2 regions of the Intestinimonas sp. UBA1698 genome follow, and region 2 is predicted to be linked to the other one. Evidence: riboswitches for the same ligand, from Rfam matches in the RefSeq annotation. Region 2 holds a riboswitch; the other holds the start of a gene.
The links. A riboswitch is a leader RNA that binds a small molecule or an ion and turns the genes downstream of it on or off. The one in region 2 is predicted to bind lysine.
Positions count from the first base shown of each region.

Region 1: it holds a riboswitch for lysine, as region 2 does, so the genes downstream of both, B3H64_RS04540 (L-erythro-3,5-diaminohexanoate dehydrogenase) here and B3H64_RS08755 (hotdog domain-containing protein) in region 2, are expected to answer to the same signal.

Region 1 is NZ_DCJO01000020.1:37,691-48,369, reverse strand. It holds gene feoB (ferrous iron transport protein B) at 1-1,198, shown strand, start outside; gene B3H64_RS04540 (L-erythro-3,5-diaminohexanoate dehydrogenase) at 1,249-2,292, opposite strand; lysine riboswitch at 2,385-2,563, opposite strand; gene B3H64_RS04535 (thiamine diphosphokinase) at 2,715-3,332, shown strand; gene B3H64_RS04530 (aldehyde dehydrogenase family protein) at 3,406-4,890, opposite strand; gene B3H64_RS04525 (PucR family transcriptional regulator) at 5,325-6,923, shown strand; gene B3H64_RS04520 (cytosine permease) at 7,165-8,502, shown strand; gene B3H64_RS04515 (DUF917 domain-containing protein) at 8,590-9,684, shown strand; gene B3H64_RS04510 (hydantoinase/oxoprolinase family protein) at 9,684-10,679, shown strand, end outside.
Region 2 is NZ_DCJO01000034.1:158,409-169,087, forward strand. It holds gene B3H64_RS08745 (hypothetical protein) at 1-975, shown strand, start outside; gene B3H64_RS08750 (MutS-related protein) at 977-2,410, shown strand; lysine riboswitch at 2,483-2,658, shown strand; gene B3H64_RS08755 (hotdog domain-containing protein) at 2,809-3,195, shown strand; gene B3H64_RS08760 (3-keto-5-aminohexanoate cleavage protein) at 3,234-4,052, shown strand; gene B3H64_RS08765 (L-erythro-3,5-diaminohexanoate dehydrogenase) at 4,253-5,296, shown strand; gene ablA (lysine 2,3-aminomutase) at 5,414-6,664, shown strand; gene B3H64_RS08775 (lysine 5,6-aminomutase subunit alpha) at 6,733-8,295, shown strand; gene B3H64_RS08780 (cobalamin B12-binding domain-containing protein) at 8,292-9,083, shown strand; gene B3H64_RS08785 (4Fe-4S dicluster domain-containing protein) at 9,277-10,679, shown strand, end outside.

The sequences.
Region 1 (10,679 bases), on a different contig from region 2:
AGCCACCGGCATCCCCGTTATGCTGTGCCTGCTGGCCCTGGTTTTTTGGATCACCATCGCCGGGGCCAACGCGCCCTCGGCCCTGCTGGCCGACGGCCTGTTCTGGGTCCAGGATCGGCTGACCGACCTGTTCTTGTACTTACAAGCCCCGGATTGGCTCCATGGTGCGCTGGTGCTGGGGGTCTACCGGGTGCTGGCGTGGGTGGTGAGCGTGATGCTGCCCCCCATGGCCATCTTTTTCCCTCTTTTCACGCTTCTAGAGGATTTTGGATATCTGCCCCGGGTGGCCTTTGTTCTGGATCACGCCTTCCAAAAGGCCAGGGCCTGCGGCAAGCAGGCGCTGACTATGGCCATGGGATTCGGCTGCAATGCGGCGGGGATCGTGGGCTGCCGAATCATCGACTCCCCACGGGAACGGCTCATCGCCATCATTACCAACAATTTTGTCCCCTGCAACGGGCGGTTCCCGACCCTCATTGCCATTATTACTATGTTTTTTGTGGGCACTCAGGCGGGGCCCGGGCAGTCCCTGGTCTCCGCAGTACTGCTGACGGGAGTCATCCTGCTGGGCGTGTTCATGACCTTCGGGGTGTCCCGGCTGCTGTCCGGCACCATCCTCCGGGGCGTGCCCTCCTCTTTTACGCTGGAGCTGCCCCCGTACCGCCGTCCCCAGATCGGCAAGGTCATCGCCCGCTCTGTGCTGGACCGTACGCTGTTCGTGCTGGGCCGGGCGGTGGCGGTGGCCGCGCCGGCGGGCCTGCTTATCTGGCTCTGCGCCAATGTGACGGTGGGGGGAGTGAGCATCCTGAACCACTGCACCGGCTTCCTGGACCCCTTCGCCCGGCTGCTGGGTCTAGACGGTGTAATCCTGATGGCCTTCATCCTGGGCTTTCCAGCCAACGAGATCGTGGTGCCCATCATCATCATGAGCTACCTCTCCACCGGCACGCTGCTGGAGCTGGATGACCTGGGTGCCCTCCATGCCCTGCTGGTGGAGCACGGCTGGACCTGGCTGACGGCGGTGTGCACCATGCTCTTCTCCCTGATGCACTGGCCCTGCTCCACTACCTGTATGACCATCGGCAAGGAGACTCGAAGCCTGAAGTGGACGCTGATCTCCTTTGCCGTACCCACGGCGGTGGGCATGGCGGTGTGTTTCCTGACGGCCTCTGCGGCCCGGCTGTGCGGCCTGGCCTGAACGCCAAACGGTCCCCGCCGGAATCGGCGGGGACCGTTTGGAAGGGTTGATCACATGTATTTGGATTCAAAGTAGGAGCGCAGCACGGGGTTGGCCCGCAGCTCACTGAGGGCGATCTCGGCGTGGCCGGAGGTGTAGCCGTTGCCCATCATGATGTCCACGTCCTTACCGCAGCCTTCGGCACCCAGAGTGGCCTTGGTGAAGCTGGTGGCCATGGAGAAGAAATAGCAGGTGCCGCCGTCTTTTACAGGGAGGATGCAGCTCATCTCGCAGTTTTCGATGTTGACGCAGCAGATGGAGATGTCGTACTCATGGCCGTGATTGACCTCCAGGGCCTTTTCCAGCACTTCGATGGGCTCGGTGGCGCTGGCCACGATCGCGTGGGTACACAGCTTCATGGACTTGAGCAGGTCGGCGTCCTCCTGGGTGAGGACCACGGCCACCACGTGGCCCAGAGGGCCCACCCGCTTCATGGCCTCAGTGCAGACCAGCATGCCGGATTTGCCGGCGGCGCCCAGCACCAGCACGTCGTTGTTGACCTGGACCAGCTTGGCGGTCTGGGCGGGAGCGCCGGCCACATCCAGGGCGGCCAGCGCCAGCTTTTCGCTCAGATCGTCGGGCAGCCGGGCGTACAGGCCGCTTTCGAACAGGATGGCCTGGCCCACGATGTCCACCCGGTCGATGTCCTTGTGCACGGCCAGGATCTTGTCGATGCGCAGAGGGGTCAGGGACAGGGAGACCAGAGAGGCGATCTTGTCGCCGGGCTTCAGGTCGATCTCGTCCTTCAGATCGTCGCCGATGGTGTTCACGATGCCAATGAACATGCCGCCGGAGCCGGTGACCGGGTTCTGCTGCTTGCCGCGCTCGGCCACGATGGACAGGATCATCTCGCCGATCTTCTTCTCATCGCCCCCACAGGCCTCGGAGATCTGGGTGAAGGAGGCGGAGTCGATGTTCAGGGCGGTGACGTCCACCAGGATTTCGTTGGAGTAGATCTCAGCCATATTGTTGTCGATTCGGTAAGCGGCCTGAGTCAGGACTCCCTTGGGTTCGATGACGCGATGGGTACCGTACTTGTTGCCTTTCTTCTGCATGGTAAACACACTCCTATCTGTTCACAGTGAGGTGGAGGCGGATCGATGGGTCCGCCGGAACGAAAAAGCGCCATTCATGCCCCGGCGCAGGGGGCATAAATAGCGCTTCATGGCTTACCATGACAAGCCGCGGACACTGAGACCGCGACTCAGGGAGCGGAGCCGGACGCGGCAGGCTCTCTTCGGCGGGGCAACTATTCACGGGCCGCTTCGGATGCGTCCATCCTTATCATCGGCCCCCTACCGGATGCCCCGCGCCTCTATTTATAATCTTATTATAGAAAAAATTCCAGAGGCGGTCAAGGGGGGCGCGGCGGGTTTTTTCGGATTTGTGAAACTTGTCAGGGCATGTTCTTGCCGCAGCTCTTGCAATTGGAACCAAAATCGGGCAAGATAGGGGGAGAGAAAACGGAGGCGAGAATATGCGGGAACCGATTTGCTATGTGATTGGGGCCGGAGAGCTGTATCCAGCGGGACTGGAGCCCAAGGTGGGGGACTGGGTCATCGCCGCCGACGGCGGCTACCGGGCTCTGAGGGCGCTGGGGCTGCGGGCCGACCTGGTGGTGGGGGACTTCGACTCTCTGGATGAGAGGCCGGACCACCCGAATGTAATGACACTGCCCCGGGAAAAAGACGACACCGACATGGCGGTGGCCCTGGAGATGGGAGTCAAGCGAGGCTACCGGACCTTTCGGCTCTACGGCGGCACCGGGGGCCGGATCGACCACACACTGGCCAATTTGCAGTGCCTGACCTGGCTGTCCAGACGGGGCTGCCGGGGAGAGCTGTACGGAGAGAACTGGACGGCTGCCGCGGTGACCGACGGAGCGCTGACCTTCGACGCTTCGCACCGGGGTTATGTGTCGGTGTTCTGCCAGGGGGACCGGGCGGAGGGGGTGACCCTGCGGGGGCTCAAGTACCCGCTGGACAGCGCAGCGCTCACTCCCGACGTGACCCTGGGTGTGAGCAACGAGTTCACCGGCGCGGAGAGCAGCATTGCGGTGCGAACGGGCACCCTCCTGGTGGTGTGGTATCGCTGATAGGGGAGAAGGGCCGCTGGCTGTGCCGGCGGCCCTTCTCCTTTGGGAAGCGCAGGTTTGGGGGGAGAGAGGATCACTTTTCGGGGTAGAAGCCGGACGGGGACTCCGAGAGATTGATCATAATATTCTTCATCTGGGTGTAGTGCTCCAGAATGACCTTGTGGGTCTCACGGCCGATGCCGCTGGCCTTATAGCCGCCGAAGGGTGCGCCCTCCGGGATAGCGTTGTAGGTGTTGACCCACATCCGGCCGGTCTCGATGCCGCGGGACACCCGGATGGCCCGGTTGATGTCACGGGTCCACACCGCGCCACCCAGGCCGTAGGCGTTGTCATTGGCCATCTCGATGACCTGGTCCTCGTCGTGGAACCGGATGACGCAGGCTACCGGCCCGAAAATTTCCTCCTGGGCCACCCGCATGTGGTTATCCACGTCCACCAGCAGGGTGGGCTTCATGAAGCAGCCCTTGGCCAGCTCGCCCTCGGTCATGCGTTCGCCGCCGCAGGCCACTCTGGCGCCCTCGCTCTTTCCGATCTTGATGTACTCCAGGATCTTGCCCACCTGGTTCTCATTGATCTGGGAGCCCATCTGGGTGGCGGGGTCCCAGGGCATCCCCACCTTGACGGCTTGGAAGCGCTTGACGGCTTCGTCGATGAATTTGTCATAGATGGTGTCCTGGACAAAGACGCGGCTGCCGGCGCAGCAGACCTGGCCCTGATTGAATAGGATGCCGAGCTGGAGGCCGTCCATGGCCATCTCCCACTTGCAGTCGTCAAAGTAGATGTTGGCGGACTTTCCGCCCAGCTCCAGGGTGGAGGGGATGAGCCGCTCGGCGGCGGCGCAGGCCACGCAGCCGCCCACCTCGGTGGAGCCGGTGAAGGCCAGCTTGCGGAAGCCGGGGTGGTCCAGGATGTACTGCCCGGCCTTGGAGCCTGAGCCGGTGATGACGTTGAATACACCGGCGGGGATGACGTCCTGGGTCAGGCGGGCCAGCTCCAGCACGGACAGCGGGGTGTCGCTGGAGGGCTTAAACACGGTGCAGCAGCCGGCGGCCAGCACGGGAGCCAGCTTCCAGGCGGCCATCAGGAAGGGGAAGTTCCAGGGTACGATCTGGCCCACCACGCCGATGGGCTCCCGCAGGATCAGGGAGAGGGTGGAGCCGTCCAGAATGTTGGCGGAGCCCTCCTCGGCCATGATGCAGCCGGCAAAATAGCGGAAATGGCGGGAGGCGTAGGGAATGTCAATGGCCATGGTCTCCCGGATGGGCTTTCCGTTGTCCAGGGACTCGATCATGGCCAGGTGCTCGGCATTGGCGTCGATGATATCGGCGATCCGGTTGAGGATGGCGGCCCGCTCGTTGGTGGTGACGTTTTTCCAGCTCCGGAAGGCGGCCCAGGCGGCGTCTACGGCCTGATCCACGTCCTCTCTGGTGGCCTGGGCGCAGGTGGCCAGACCCTCGCCGTTGGCGGGGCAGCGAGTCTGGAAGGTGGCGCCGTCGCTGGCGCCGATCCACTGGCCGTTGATGTAGAGCTTGTAGCTGTCCTGAGTGATCTTTTCCATAAGGTAAACACTCCTTTCAAACGCTGAACGAAACAGCGGAAACGCGGTTCTGTTTCTGCGGTCCGACTATGGATACTATAGCACATTTTACACAAAAATAACATTGACAATGCGTAGAAAATTGGAGGTATTGATGTGCAAAATGACCATGCAATCGGTGCATCGTTTTTAAGTATCCTTAGAACAACAACCATTTTGGCATTCCTTCTGCGAGCTGTGCTGTTCTGTAGAACAGAACAAAAACCAGCGTAGAAAAGGAACAAAGCCTGTGGTAAAATGAAAAACAGATGCCAGCCCCTGTTTTTTGAAGAGGGGGGCGGCGGCCGACCCGGAGAACCATTCGCTTGGGGGGTGGAGGGTCGGTACGGTCTGCCGAAAAATGGGGCTGCGATTTGTGCGAAACGGAGAATTTGGAAAAGGGGGGAAAAGACAGTATGAGCGTGACGGTGGCGGATCTGCTGGAGCTGCCCAGTCTGCGGGAGGCCCGGCTGGCGGCGGGACGGGGCGGGCTGAACAAGCTGGTCTCTTCCATCTCGGTGCTGGAGTACGCCGATCCCAGCATTCTGCAGGACGCGCTGTTCAAAAACAACGAGTTTTACGGCAGCGAGGTGGTCATCACCGGCTTTATGAACATCCCCAATGATGTGGAGGCCCAGTGCGCTAACATTCGGCGGCTGGCCGAGGCGGGCGAGGTGGGGCTGATTCTGTATTATGTGGGCGTCTTCCTGCCGCGGGTGGACCGAAAGCTGTTGGAGCTGGCCGACGAGCTGGATTTTGCCCTCATCGTCATGCCAGAGAACCGTATGGACCAGCGGTACAGCGAGGTCATCTGCGAGGTGATGGAGGCCATCTTCAAGGACCAGAACACCAGCGCCGCCCTGGTCAGCGACATCCTGGACCGGGCCTCCCTGCTGCCGGAGCACCAGCGGACGGTGGACACAGTGCTCAAGCTCCTCAGCGACCGCACCCGGGCCTCGGCGGTGCTCACCGACGGGGCCGGTCGGGTGCTCAACGCCGTGGCCTGGCCCCGGACCGCGGCGGTGGACCTGGAGGAGCGTCTGCGGCGGCTGGAGAGTCTGCCGGAGGCGGGAGGGGCTCCTTTGGAGCTGCGGGCCGGGGAAGCGCGGTGCCTGCTCTACCGCTGCGCGCTCAGCGACCCGGCGCCGGGCATGGAGCTGTTCCTATTCAAGGAGGGGGAGCCTCTCACCGCCGACCTGGTGCGGCAGGCGGGGGAGGTGGTGCGCCTGGCGGCCAACCTCTGGAGCCAGAGCCATGACCGGGTGGTGATGAGCGAGCTGGTGCGGGCCATTTTGAAGGATGAGCCCATTAAGATGCGGCGTCTGGCGGAGATCTTCCATGTGGACGTAGGCTCCATCCACTCCATGTGGGTGCTGCGGCCCGGCCTGGAGGGCCGGGAGGAGTTCCGGGCCAAGGGCCTGGAGCTGGTACGGGAGCTGCTGGCCCACCACTGCACCACAGTCGTGGCCGACTGGTATGAGGGGGATCTGGTGGCTTTTATGGACTGGCCCGCCGGAGGCGGCGAGGCTGGGGCTCTGGCCGACATGTGCTGCGCCCAGTTGGAGCAGGCGGGGCTCCGGGCCGTCCTGACCCTTTGTCAGAGCTTGGCCACCACCGCCGACGTGCGCCGGGCTTATCTGGCCATCCGGGCCTTCCAGAACGACGCAGCAAAGATCTGGCCGGGGAAGCGGTGGTACACCGTCCAGGAGGTGGAGTTCGCCCAGTCCTGCCGCGCCATGATCGAGGAGGGGGAAGAGGCCGTTCAGCAGAGGTTGGCGGTGCTTGCTCCCATCCGGGAGGAGGGAGAGGCCGAGCTGGAGCGGACCCTCCAGATCCTGCTGCTGGACGCCGGGAGCAGCGTGGCCCGGACGGCGGAGCTGCTGTTCCTCCACAAGAACACGGTAAAATATCGGCTCCAGCGCACCGCCGGGCGGCTGGGTTACCCGGTGGGCAAGATGCCCGAGACCTTTGCCCTGTACACCGCCTGTGCCCTGGAGCGGCTGCTGGCCCCCTAAAGGCGCGTTGTCGGTTTAGACAAAGAAGGCAGCGGGGATTCGGGTGGAAAAAGTGGAAAATCCCGAAGACATAGCGAAGAAGAGAGACGAAAAGCGGGAATCCATTGTCCAAAAGGACAATGGATTCCCGCTCATTTTTTGCCGACGGACTAATTACTTTGTTCCTTGAACCGGCTATAATACGGACCAGCCGATGGAAGATGTGGTCTGTCGGCAGCCTGCAATTCTGGGAGGGATCTTTATGAACAATCAAACCGGCTTTGAAGTCAAGGCCGAGCAGCGGCAGAGCTGGGTGTCCATCGCCATGGTATGGGCGGGCGGCATGATCTGCGTACCCTGTCTGATGATCGGCGGTGTGCTGTCCGGCGGCGGACTGTCCATCCCGCAGATCGTGGCCTCCATCCTCATCGGCTACGGCCTCATCTGCGCCTACATGATCCTCATCGGCATGGCCGCCTGCGACACCGGGCTGCCGGTGGCGGTTATGGCCGAGGGAGCCCTGGGCAAGCAGGGGGCCCGGTACATCATTTCCGTGCTGCTGGCCTTTGCCTGCGTGGGCTGGTTCGGCATCCAGTCCGCCACCTGTGGACAGGCCTTCGCCGTTATGCTGGCGGATATCCTGGGCCTGGGAGAGGCCAGCTCCGCCATGATCGCCGTGTCCTCCATCGTGTGGGGCCTGATCATGCTGGCCACCGCCTGCTTCGGATTCAAGGGCCTGAAGTGGCTCAACTACATCGCCGTGCCCCTGCTGGTGATCGTCTGCTTGTACGGTGTGGTCATGGGCTTCGCTCAGAACGACGGCATGGCCAAGATTGCCGCCTATGACCCGGCCCAGTCCGCCGGCCTGGTGTTTGGCATCTCCATGGTGGTGGCCTCCTTTGCGCTGGGCGGCGTCATCTCCGGCGACTACTGCCGCTTTGCCAAGAGCCGGGCCGACGTGGTTAAGTCCTCCATTGTTGGCGTCATCCCCGCCGGGCTGTTCATGCTGCTGATGGGAGCCCTGCTCAGTCTGGTCACCGGGCAGTACGATATCTCCGCTATCCTGGCCAGCGTGGGCGTGCCCGTGGTGGGCCTGGTTGCTCTGGTGGCCGCCACCTGGACCACCAACGTCACCAACGCCTATTCCGGCGGCCTGGCGCTCAGCAATCTGCTGGGCTTCGACGAGAGCAGATTTAAGCTGACCACCGCCATCGCCGGGGCCATTGGTACTCTGCTGGCCGCCTTTGGACTGCTGGCCAAATTCTCCGGCTTTCTCACCCTGATGTCCAATCTGATCCCCCCGCTGGCCGGCGTGCTTATCGCGGAATACTGGCTGGTCCATCGGGGAAAAAAGGAGAAGTTTGCTCTGCGCGGGGGATTTTACGCCCCCGGCGTCATCGCCTTCCTGGCGGGGGCCCTCGTGGCCTGCATCACCGGCGGAACCTTCGCCAACTTCCAGTCCCTGGCCAACGTGGCCTTCCTGAACGTACCCTTCTTCGTGGGGCCCATCAACGGCATCGTGCTGTCCCTGGCGCTCCACACGGTGCTGGCCAGGCTGCTGCCCGGCCGGTCCGAAGCCGGAAAGGCCGTAGAGGCATAGGACAAAATCCCATGCGGACCGCCGCACCGCTGAAGCGGTGCGGCAATCCGCCTGTCTGTGGATCAAATAACAAAGGAGCTGAACGTTTTGCGCAAGATCGGAGTTTCTGAGATCGAGGACATCGCCCTGGGCGCGGCCCTGCTGGGCGCGGGCGGCGGCGGCGACCCCTATATCGGCAGGCTGGTGGCCATCGGCGCGGTACAGAAGTACGGGCCCGTCACCCTGCTCTCCCCCGAAGAGGTGCCGGACGACGCCCTGTGCGTCCCCATCGCCATGATGGGGGCCCCCACCATTCTGGGAGAGAAGGCCGTGGGCGACAATGAGTACCAGACCCTGTACGACACCGTCTCCACCTTCTACGGCAAGCCCATCTACGCCTTCATGCCCATCGAGGCGGGGGGCGTCAACTCCATGCTGCCCATCGCGGCGGCGGCCCGGCTGGGCCTGCCCCTCGTCGACTGCGACGGCATGGGCCGGGCCTTCCCTGAACTGCAGATGGTCACCTTCACCATCGGCGGCGGCTCCGCCACCCCCATGGCGCTGGTGGACGAAAAGGGAAACTCCTCCATTTTCCGTACCATCACCAACAAATGGACCGAGGAGCTGGCCCGGGCCGTCACTATGGCCTGCGGCGGCTCGGTGTCCGTCTCCCTCTACGCCATGGAGGGCGCCTTCATGAAGGAGTACGGCGTCCACGGCATCGTCACCCGCAGCCAGACCCTGGGCTCCGCCATCCGCAGGGTGAAGGAGACCGACGGCCAGAGCCCTGAGGAGGCCTTCCTCTCCATCACCGAGGGCTACAAGCTCTTCAAGGGCAAGATCGGCGACGTGCTCCGGGAGGTCCGTGGCGGCTTCAACTTCGGCAAGGTGCTGCTGGAGGGCATCGCCGAATATAAGGGCCAGTCGGCCTATGTGGAATTCCAGAACGAAAACCTGACCGCCACGGTAGAGGGGGAGATCCTGGCCACCACCCCCGATCTCATCTGCCTGGTGGACACCGATACCTTCCAGCCCGTCCCCACCGACGCGCTGAAGTACGGAAAGCGGGTCATGGTGGTAGGCCTGAAGTGCTTCCCGCTGTGGCGGACGCAGGCCGGTCTGGACCTGGTAGGCCCCCGATACTTCGGGGTGGACACCGACTACATTCCGCTGGAGGAGCGCTGCAAAGGGGGGAGAGCCTGATGTATAAGCTGGGAATCGACGTGGGCGGCACCAATACCGACGCCGTCCTTTTGGACGAAGAGCGAAAGGTGGTGGCCAGCGTCAAGCGGCACACCACGCCGGACGCCTATGACGGCATTCTGGCCGCCGTACGGGCGGTGCTGGAGCAGGCGGGCGTGGACCGGAAGGAGATCGGTCAGGCCATGCTGGGCACCACCCAGTGCACCAATGCCATCGTGGAGCGCAAGCATCTGGCCCCCATCGGCGTGCTGCGCCTGGGCGCCCCCGCCACGGTGGGCATCCCCCCCATGGTGGACTGGGCGGAGGATCTGAAAAAAATCGCCGTAAGGACCGCCGTCATTGGCGGTGGCTTTGAGTACGACGGTAAGGAGCTGGCCCCCTTCGACGAGACGGCCGCCCGGGCCTTCTTTGAGGATCTGAAGGCCCAGGGAGTCAAGTCGGTGGCCATCTCCTGCGTGTTCTCCACCGTTCGCAGCGACCACGAGCGGGCGGCTGCCAAGCTGTGCAGGGAAGTCATGGGAGAGGACGTGCATGTCTCCATCTCCAGCGAGATCGGCTCCATGGGCCTTATTGAGCGGGAGAACGCCACCATCCTGAACGCCGCGCTCTACCGGGTGGCTCAGTCCTTCACCGAAGGCTTTGCCCGCTCCCTGGCCGACGAGGGGGTTACCAACGCCGACGTGTATCTCTCCCAGAACGACGGCACCCTGATGACCATGGAGTACGCCCGCAAATACCCCATCCTCACCATCGCCTGCGGCCCCACCAACTCCATCCGGGGGGCCAGCTACCTCAGCCGCCTCCAGAACGCCGTGGTCATTGACGTGGGCGGCACCACCACCGACCTGGGCGTCATCCAGAACGGCTTTCCACGGGAATCCAGCGTGGCGGTCACCATCGGCGGGGTGCGCACCAATTTCCGGATGCCCGATGTGGTGTCCATCGGCCTGGGCGGCGGCTCCATCGTCCGGGAAAGACCCGACGGCACCGTCACC
Region 2 (10,679 bases):
GTGGGGGACGCCTCGCCGGTGACTGTCATCGGTTTGTGCAAGAATGCCGGTAAGACCACCGCGCTGTGTCGGCTCATCCGGGAGCTGGAGGGGGAGACCCTGGCCATGACTTCGGTGGGTCGGGATGGGGAGCGGACCGACGTGGTGACGGGGACGGAAAAGCCGGAGATCTGGGTCCCGGCGGGTACGCTGTTCGCCACGGCCCGTGGGCTGCTGCCCCTATGCGACGCTACGGTGGAGGTGGACCGGGTTACTGGCGTGATGACCCCATTGGGCCCGGTGGCGGTGTTCCGCGCCCTGTCCGACGGATACATCCAACTGGCGGGCCCCTCGGCGGTGGCGCAACTGGCCCCCCTGGCCGGGACCTTCCGGGAGCTGGGAGCCGACCGGGTGCTGATCGATGGAGCCGCCGGGCGGAAATCCCTGGCGGGGGCGGAACCGGGCGGCTGTGCCATTCTGTGCGTAGGCGCCTCCATGGACGGCGGGGCGGCGGTCATCGCCGCCGAGACGGCCCACACCTGCGCCCTGTTCGCCGCGCCGGAGCCGGAGGAACCCGGCCTCCGGGCGGCTCTGGCGGCGGAACAGGAGCGCTTTGCCCTCTTTACGCCGGAGGGAGAGCGGCTGCCCCTGGAGCGGGAGGATAGCGGCCAGCCCCTGTGGGGGGCGCTGCCCCGGGAGAAGTGCGTGCTCTGGGTGGCGGGAGGCGTCACCAGTCCCATGCTCCGCACCCTGGCCCGGCGGGGGGCTCCCACGGTGGTGGCCGCTCCAGACGCCACCCATTTTCTGGCGGACCGGAGCAGCACCGCCGCCTTTTTCCGGGGCGGCGGGTCTCTGCAAGCGGCGCGGCGGCTGACCATCGCCGCCGTGTGCGCCAACCCCTGGTCGGCCTACGGCAAGCACCTGGACCGGGAGGAGCTCCTGTCCGCCCTGCGGGCGGCGGTAGAGGTCCCGGTGGTGGACGTGAGGGAGGTATGACATGGTAAAGCTCGATCAACAACTCAAGGAGGATACCGGCTACCTCTGGGTCATGGCCCGGCTGGAGCCGGCTTCTCCCTTCGGCCGCGCTCTGGCCCGGACCCCCCGCTGGTACGGGCCCGGCGAGGAGGGGGCGCTGGAGGCGGAGCTGGGCCGGGTGGACGCTTTGCTGGCGTGGATGGAGCAGGGTGCGCCGGCGGTGGAGAACGTCGTCCATCTGCTGTCGGAGTTCCACGACATCAAAAACTCCTTCCAGCGCCCCTCCAATTCCCCCATGGACGAGGTGGAGCTCTTCGAGGTCAAACATTTCCTGCTCTATCTGGAACGCCTGGCGGAGGAGTACGGCCGCTTCCCACGGCTGGAGGGGCTGGAGCTGCGTCCCATGACGGGGCTGCTGGACCTGCTGGACCCCAGCGGGCGGCGGCTGCCCCCCTTCTCGGTGGAGAACGCCTTCGACCCGGCCCTGGAGCGCATCCGGGCGGATAAGCTCCAGGTGGAGCGGGAGCTGCGGAGCGCGGAGGGGGAGGCCCGGGAAGCCCTGCTGGCCCGGCGGCGGGAGCTGGTGCTGGAGGAGGACAAGGCGGAGCTGGCCGCCCGGCGGCGGCTGACGGCCGCCCTGCTGCGGGAGAAAGCAGGCTTTTTTGCCGCCATGGACGCCATCGGCCGCCTGGACCTGACGCTGGCCAAGGCCCGGCTGGCCCGGCGGTTCGGCTGCGTCCGGCCCCGGCTGTCCGCCGTGCCGGAGGTAGAGGCGTTCGACATGGTCCATCCCGAGGTGGCCGACCACCTGAAGGAGCGGGGCGGGGCCTTTACTCCGGTGTCCATCACACTGGAGAAGGGGACCACTGTCATCACAGGGGCCAACATGGGGGGCAAGAGCGTCTCCCTCAAGAGCGTCACCCTGAACCTGCTGCTGCTCCAGACCGGCTTTTTTGTCTTTGCCCGGGAAATGACCGCTCCCCTGTTCGATTCGGTGAGCCTTATCTGCACCGACCGGCAGTCGGTGGAGCAGGGCCTCAGCTCCTTCGGGGCCGAGGTGGCCGCGCTGGGGGACCTGCTGCGGCGGGAGAAGGGGAAGTTCTTCTTTGTGGCGCTGGACGAGTTCGCCCGGGGCACCAATCCCCGGGAGGGGGCGGCCCTGGCCCGGGCGCTGGTGGAATATCTGGGCGGGCTCAACTGCGTGGCCATGATGACCACCCATTACGACGGCGTGTCCGATGCCGCCCGGCGGCATTACCAGGTGGCAGGTCTTGCCGCCCTGGATACCGCCGCCTTCCGGGCGGGGGAGGCCCCGCTGGACCGGCTGTCCCGGCTTATGGATTACCGCCTGCTGGCCGCGCCGCCCGGTGCGCCCTGTCCCCGGGACGCCCTGCGGGTGTGCCGCCTGCTGGATCTGGACGAAGAATGGATGAAAATCTTTGAAGAAAATAGTTGACAAACTGACGGCCGGTGCTATAATAATATTTAGTTAAAGTGCCTATATTATTAGAGCGGTATAACAAAATATTGTGTGAATAGAGGCGCGGCAGTTCAGGTACCGGCGCGATGCAAAGGGCGGTCAGGCCCGATGCGCGCTGGGAATGGGACCGCCGCCGAAGGAGGGGGGAGCTGTCCCGAGCCTCTCCTGAGACGTGGGCCCAGTGCGCACGGATTGTCATGGAAACATGAAGCGCTATTTATGTTCTGTCGGGTGACCGTCAGGCATAAATAGCGTTTTGTTGTTTGCATGGAGCGCTGTTCGTTTTGCTCCCTTTCGGGGCAGGACGGGCGGCGCTTGATGTTTTTTGGGGAACCGTATGGAAAATTTTTTAGGGGGTATTGACGATGGAAAAAATGACATCCATGATCCGGGTCCGTATGGGGGCGGAGGACGCTCACTACGGCGGCAATCTGGTGGACGGGGCCCACATGCTCCATCTGTTCGGCGACGTGGCCACTGAATTGCTCATCATCAGTGACGGCGACGAGGGCCTGTTCTGCGCCTACGACAACGTGGAGTTTCTGGCGCCCGTCTACGCCGGCGATTTCATCGAGGCGGTGGGCGAGATCACCCACATGGGCAACACCTCCCGCAAGATGGTCTTCGAGGCCCGCAAGGTGGCCGTGCCCCGGCCCGACATCAGCGACTCCGCCGCCGACAAGCTGGCCGAGCCTGTCGTGGTCTGCCGCGCCTCCGGCACCTGCGTGGTGCCCAAGGACAAACAGCGCATCGCCCGCTGAACACCGCAAGCAAGCCCGATGAAAAGGAGGTTTACCCTATGGAAAAGCTGATTATCACCGCCGCCATCTGCGGCGCGGAGGTCACCAAGGAGCAGAACCCCGCCGTTCCCTACACGCTGGAAGAGATGGTGCGGGAGGCCAAGAGCGCCTATGACGCCGGGGCAGCGGTTATCCACGTGCACGTCCGCTGGGACGACGGCACCCCCACCCAGGACCGGGAGCGCTTCCGGGTCGTGATGGACGCCATTCAGGCGGCTTGTCCCGGTGTGATTCTGATCCCCTCCACCGGCGGCGCCGTGGGGATGACGCCGGAGGAGCGCCTCCAGCCCACCGAGCTGATGCCCGAGATGGCCACGCTGGACTGCGGCACCTGCAACTTCGGCGACGATGTATTCCAAAACGACATGCCCACTCTGCGGGCCTTTGGCAAGCGGATGCTGGAAAATCACATCAAGCCAGAGTACGAATGCTTTGAGATCGGCCATCTGGACACCGCTCTGACCCTGGCCCGGAAGGGGCAGGCGCCCGGCGAACCCATGCAGTTCAACTTTGTGCTGGGCGTGGGCGGCTGTACCCCCGCCACCGTACCCAACCTGTGCTATCTGGTCAGTCAGATCCCCGCCGGCTCCACCTGGACGGTCACCGGCATCGGCCGCCACGCCTTTACCATGGCCGCCGCCGCCATCGCCATGGGCGGCAACGTCCGGGTGGGCTTCGAGGACGAGCTGACCCTGTCCAGAGGCGTGCTGGCCAAGTCCAACGGCGAGCTGGTGGCCCGTGTGGTGGAGCTGGCCAAGCTGCTGGGCCGGGAGATCGCCACCCCGGACGAGGCCCGCAGGATTCTCAGTCTGAAGTAACCCGTGTTCCCAAACGCGGCCGGGAGCTGCACGGGGACCCGCCGCCCGCCGCGTTTCCGATTCCCAAACCAAACGCACCAAAACCAAACCATTCCCAACCCAATTCCCACATTCCCAATTCCAAACCCAAACCAACCCACAACCATTCCCAAATCCACATACCCGGTCCCCGAATCTCAATCTACAGGAGGTCAAAACATATGCAGAAAAAGGGCAATAAGTACGGCACTCACCGCGTCATCGAACCCAAAGGCGTGCTGACCCAGGCTGCGTACAAGATCGACAACAACATGGATGAGATCTACTCCAACGAGATCCTCTGCAACGTCACCGCCCTGAACGTGGACTCCGCCTCCTTCACCCAGATCGCCGACGTGTGCGGCCATGACGACCAGAAGATCGGCGAGATGATCCTGTCCATCGTGGCCGAGCGCGGCAAGCAGCAGAATCCGGTCACCGGCTCCGGCGGCATGTTCATGGGCACCGTGGCCAAGATCGGCGACGACCTGAAGGGCAAGATTGACCTGAAGGAGGGCGACCGCATCGCCTCCCTGGTGTCCCTGTCCCTGACGCCCTTGAAGATCCATAAGATCCTGGCCGTCCATCAGGACATCGACCGGGTGGATGTGGAAGCCCAGGCCATCCTGTTTGAAAGCGGCATCTACGCCAAGCTGCCCGACGACATGCCCGAGCCTCTGGCCCTGGCCGCCCTGGACGTGGCCGGCGCTCCCGCCCAGGCCCGCAAGCTGCCCAAGGAGGGCGACAGCGTCCTGATCCTGGGGGCCAACGGCAAGTCCGGCGTGCTGTGTGGCTACGAGGCTATGAAGAAGGTGGGGCCCAACGGCAAGGTGGTCGGCGTGGTCCGCAACCCGAAGCAGATCCCCGCTTTGAAGGAGCTGGGCGTCTACACCGACATCGTGCTGGCCGACGCCACCAAGCCCGTGGAGGTCATGGAGGCCGCCCTGGCCGTCAACGGCGGCAAGGAGTATGACATCTCCATCTGCTGCGTCAACATCGAGAGCTGCGAGATGTCCGCCATCCTGCCCGTCCGGGACGACGGCCTGGTGTACTTTTTCTCCATGGCCACCTCCTTCACCAAGGCGGCCCTGGGGGCCGAGGGCATCGGCAAGGACGTGACCATGATCGTGGGCAACGGCTACACCAAGGACCATGCCGACATCACCCTGAACGTCCTGCGGGAGAATCCCAAGCTGCGCAAGCTGTTTGAGGAGAAATACGTATAATACCCAAGGGAAGGCGCGTTACCGGCGGCGTCCGCGGGGACACGCCGGGGCGTTCCTTCCCTCTTTCCTGCCGCCGCGGTTACCCGAGGCGCGAATTCTGAAAGGCGGTGCGACCGAATGAACGAATCCAGACGCAAAGCGCTGTTCCCCCAGGTCTCTGATGAGGATTGGAACGACTGGCACTGGCAGGTGGCCAACCGGATCGAGACCCTGGAGGACCTGAAAAAGTACATCAGCCTGACCCCCGAGGAGGAAGAGGGCGTCAAGGCCTGCCTGGGCACCCTGCGCATGGCCATCACCCCCTACTACCTCTCCCTCATCGACCCTGACGACCCCTATGACCCCGTCCGCCGTCAGGCGGTCCCCACCGCCGCGGAGCTCCACCAGTCCAAGGCCGACCTGCTGGACCCCCTCCATGAGGACGCCGACTCTCCGGCCCCCGGCCTGACCCATCGCTACCCCGACCGGGTGCTGCTGCTCATCACCGATCAGTGCTCCATGTACTGCCGCCACTGTACCCGCCGCCGCTTCGCCGGCCAGCACGACGCCGGCCTGCCGGTGGATCAGGTCGACGTGGCCATCGACTACATCCGCCATCACCCCGAGGTCCGGGACGTGCTGCTCTCCGGCGGCGACGCTCTGCTGGTCTCCGACGAGCGGCTGGAGTACATCATCAAAGAGCTGCGGGCCATTCCCCACGTGGAGATCGTCCGCATCGGCTCCCGCACCCCGGTGGTACTGCCCCAGCGCATCACCCCCGCGCTGTGCGATATGCTGAAGAAGTACCACCCCATCTGGCTCAACACCCACTTCAACCATCCCAACGAGATCACCGCCGAGTCCGCCGCCGCCTGCGCCCGGCTGGCCGACGCCGGCATTCCTCTGGGCAACCAGTCCGTGCTGCTGGCCGGAGTCAATGACTGCGTCCACGTGATGAAGAAGCTGGTCAACGAGCTGGTGAAGATCCGGGTGCGCCCCTACTACATCTATCAGTGCGACCTGAGCATGGGCCTGGAGCACTTCCGCACCCCGGTGTCCAAGGGGATCGAGATCATCGAGGCCCTGCGGGGCCACACCTCCGGCTTCTGCGTGCCCACCTTTGTGGTGGACGCCCCCGGCGGCGGCGGCAAGACCCCCGTGATGCCCAACTATGTCATCTCCCAGGCCCCCCACAAGGTCATCCTGCGCAACTATGAGGGCGTCATCACCACCTACACCGAGCCCGAGCACTATGAGGAGACCTGCCACTGCGAGGTCTGCACGGGCAAGCGGAAGGTGGACTTGATGGGCGTGGCGGCGCTGGAGCAGGGGCACATGATGTCCATGGAGCCCGCCAACCTGGAGCGGCATAAGCGCGAGCAGCATTGACAGCAACGGGGCGGGGGCCGCGGCTCCCGTCCCCTTCCCTTGAAACGAGAGAAACGAGGTGGAACCCCTTGGAATCAAAACTGAACCTGAATTTTGAACTGGTAGAGGAGGCGCGGGCCCACGCGTCCAAGGTGGCCGACGACACCCAGCGGTTCATCGACCGCCACACCACCGTGGCGGTGGAGCGGACGGTGTGTCGCCTGCTGGGCATCGACGGGGTCAACGAGTTCGAGGTGCCCCTGCCCAACGTGGTGGTGGAGCATCTCACCGGCAAGAGCGCCCTGCCCCAAGGCGCGGCCTTCTGGGTGGGCAACGCCATGCTGGCCACCGGCAAGACGCCCCAGGAAATTGCCGAGGCGGTCTCCGCCGGCGAACTGGACCTGACGGCGCTGCCCGCCCACAGCGGCGCCGAGATCGAGGCGGTCCTGGACCCGGTGGTCCGGGAGGCCATGGCGAAGATCGCCGCCCGCCGGAAGCGCCGGGAGGACTTCCTGGCCGAGCACGGCGACAAGCAGGGGCCCTGGATCTATCTGATCGTGGCCACCGGTAACATCTATGAGGACATCACCCAGGCGACCGCCGCCGCCCGGCAGGGCGCCGACGTCATCGCCGTCATCCGCACCACCGGCCAGTCTCTGCTGGACTACGTCCCCTATGGGGCCACCACCGAGGGCTTCGGCGGCACCTACGCCACTCAGGAGAACTTCCGCCTGATGCGCCAGGCCATGGACCAGGTGGGGGCCGAGATGGGCCGCTACATCCGGGTGTGCAACTACTGCTCCGGCCTGTGCATGCCCGAGATCGCCGCCATGGGCGCCTTCGAGGGCCTGGACGTGATGCTCAACGACGCCCTGTATGGCATCCTGTTCCGAGACATCAACATGCAGCGCACCCTGGTGGACCAGAACTTCTCCCGCGCCATCAACGCTTACGCCGGCGTGGTCATCAACACCGGCGAGGACAATTATCTCACCACCGCCGATGCGGTGGAGGAGGCCCACACCGTGCTGGCCTCTCAGCTCCTCAACGAGCAGTTCGCCCTGCGGGCCGGCCTGCCCAAGTCCCAGATGGGTCTGGGCCACGCCTTTGAGATCGACCCCGCCGTAGAAAACGGCTTCCTCTACGAGCTGGCCCAGGCTGAGATGGCCCGGGAGATCTTCCCGGAGGCCCCCCTGAAGTATATGCCCCCCACCAAGTTCATGACGGGCAACATCTTCCGGGGCCATGTCCAGGACGCTCTGTTCAACATGGTCACCATCCTCACCAACCAGAAGATCCACCTGCTGGGCATGATGACCGAGGCCATCCACACCCCCTTCCTGTCCGACCGCTTCCTGGCCATCCAGAACGCCCAGTATATTTTCAATACTATGAAGGACCTGGGCGGCGAGATCGTGTTTAAGGAGGGCGGCATTATGCAGCAGCGGGCCGACCAGGTGCTGCACAAGGCGGCCGACCTGCTCTCCGAGATCGAGCGGCTGGGCATCTTCGAGACCCTGGAGAAGGGCATCTTCGCCGACATCAAGCGGCCCCGGGACGGCGGCAAGGGGCTGGAGGGCGTATTCCAGAAGGCCCCCGGCTATCGGAATCCCTTCCTGGAACCCATGATGAAAGGGGGAATGGATCAATGAGCTCCGGACTGTATCAGATCAGGGACAAGGACCTGGACACCACACTGGACCTCACCAAGCTGCGCCCTTACGGCGATACCATGAACGACGCCAAGGTACAGATGTCCTTCACCCTGCCGGTGAAGGACGACGACAAAGGGGCGGCGGCGGCGGTCCAACTGGCCCAGAAGATGGGCATCCCCGACCCCAACGTGGCCCTGCGCCAGAAGCTCGATGAGAATTTCACCTTCTATGTGGTCTACGGGGCCACCACCCACAGCGTCAACTACAACGAGATCGAGGTCATGACGGTGGCCGACGAGGCCATGGACATGGAGGAGACCAACGAGTACATTCGGGAGCACATCGGCCGCAAGGTAGTGGTGGTGGGCGCCTCCACCGGCACCGACGCCCACACCGTGGGCATCGACGCCATCATGAACCGCAAGGGCTTTGCCGGGCATTACGGCCTGGAGCGCTACGAGATGGTGGAGGCCTACAACCTGGGCTCCCAGGTGCCCAACGACGAGTTCATCCGCAAGGCCCGGGAGCTCCACGCCGACGTGCTGCTGGTGTCCCAGACCGTCACCCAGAAGGACGTGCATGTAAAGAACCTCACCGAGCTCGTCGAGCTGTGCGAGGCCGAAGGCGTGCGGGACAAGATGATTGTCTGCTGCGGCGGCGCCCGCATCACCCATGCGCTGGCCAAGGAGCTGGGCTTTGACGCCGGCTTCGGCGCCGGCACCTACGCCGGCGATGTCATCACCTTCGCCGTGAAGGAGATGGCCCGGCGCATGGGTCGGGAATAAGAACAGACCATGGGGCAGGGTGTGCCGCGGGGTGCGCCCTGCCCTTCGCGTGCTGTTGCTTCAGGCGGAACGGCACTCTTACAATTTTTGCGCAAGTTGACGCTTTACAGGCGAGGGCAATTAAGGTATCCTGAGAGGGAACCGGGGGATGAGGCTCCTGCCGGAAACGACACAACGTAAAGGGGACAGTACAATGCGAGGCGTAGAGACCCGTATCCAGGAGATTCGGCATCGGATCTTCCGGGAAGTGGCCCGGATGGCGTACCATACCGAGTGGCCGGTGGACAAGAGGATTGAGGCACTCCCTTATAAGATCATTCCGGGCGAGGTGGGCAACTTCCGCAACGACGTGTTCCTGGAGCGCGCCATCGTGGGCGAGCGCCTGCGGCTGGCCATGGGCCTGCCCTACCGCAGCGCCGCCGAGCACGCCCCCCTGTCGGACAACATCGAGGCGGCGGACCAGGATGAGACCTACTACACTCCGCCTCTCATCAATGTGATCAAGTTCGCCTGCAACGGCTGCAAGGAGAAGCAGGTGCTGGTGACCGAGGGCTGCCAGGGCTGCCTGGCTCACCCCTGTGTGGAGGTCTGCCCCAAGGATGCCATCCGGCTGGACCGCTATAACGGCCGGTCGGTCATCGACCAGGACAAGTGCATCAAATGCGGCCGCTGCGTGGATGTGTGCGCCTATCACGCCATCATCAAGCAGGAGCGGCCCTGCGCCGCGGCCTGCGGCATGAACGCCATTCACTCCGACGTCAATGGCAAGGCCGATATCGACTATGAAAAGTGCGTTTCCTGCGGGATGTGCCTGGTGAATTGCCCCTTCGGCGCCATCGCCGACAAGTCCCAGATTTTCCAGGTCATCCGGGCCATTCAGTCGGGCGAGCGGGTCTATGCCGCGGTAGCCCCCGCCTTTGTGGGCCAGTTCGGGCCCAAGGTGACTCCGGGCAAGCTCCGCGCCGCCATGAAGCAGTTGGGCTTTGCCGACATCTTCGAGGTGGCCATCGGCGCCGACCTGTGCGCCACCCAGGAGGCCGAGGACTTCATCCGGGAGGTGCCCGAGTCCCTTCCCTTCATGGCCACCTCCTGCTGCCCGGCCTGGTCGGTCATGGCCAAAAAGCTCTTCCCCGACTACGCCAGGTGCGTATCCATGGCCCTGACCCCCATGACCCTGACCGCCCGGCTCATCAAGAAGGATCACCCCCACGGCAAGGTGGTCTTTATCGGGCCCTGCGCCGCCAAAAAGCTGGAGGCCATGCGCAAAAGTGTCCGCAGCGAGGTGGACTTTGTTCTCACTTTTGAGGAGATGGCCGGCATTTTCGACGCCAAGCACTTGGACCTGGCCACCATCCAGGAGGACCCGGACGGCGTCAACGACGCCTCGGCCGACGGGCGGAACTTTGCCGTCTCCGGCGGCGTGGCCCAGGCGGTGGTGAACGTGATCCGGGAGCGATTCCCCGAACGGGATATCCAGGTGGCCAGCGCCGAGGGGCTGCAGGAGTGCCGGAAGCTGATGACGGGGGCCGTGGCGGGCAAATACCCCGGCTACCTGCTGGAGGGCATGGCCTGCCCCGGTGGGTGCGTGGCGGGCGC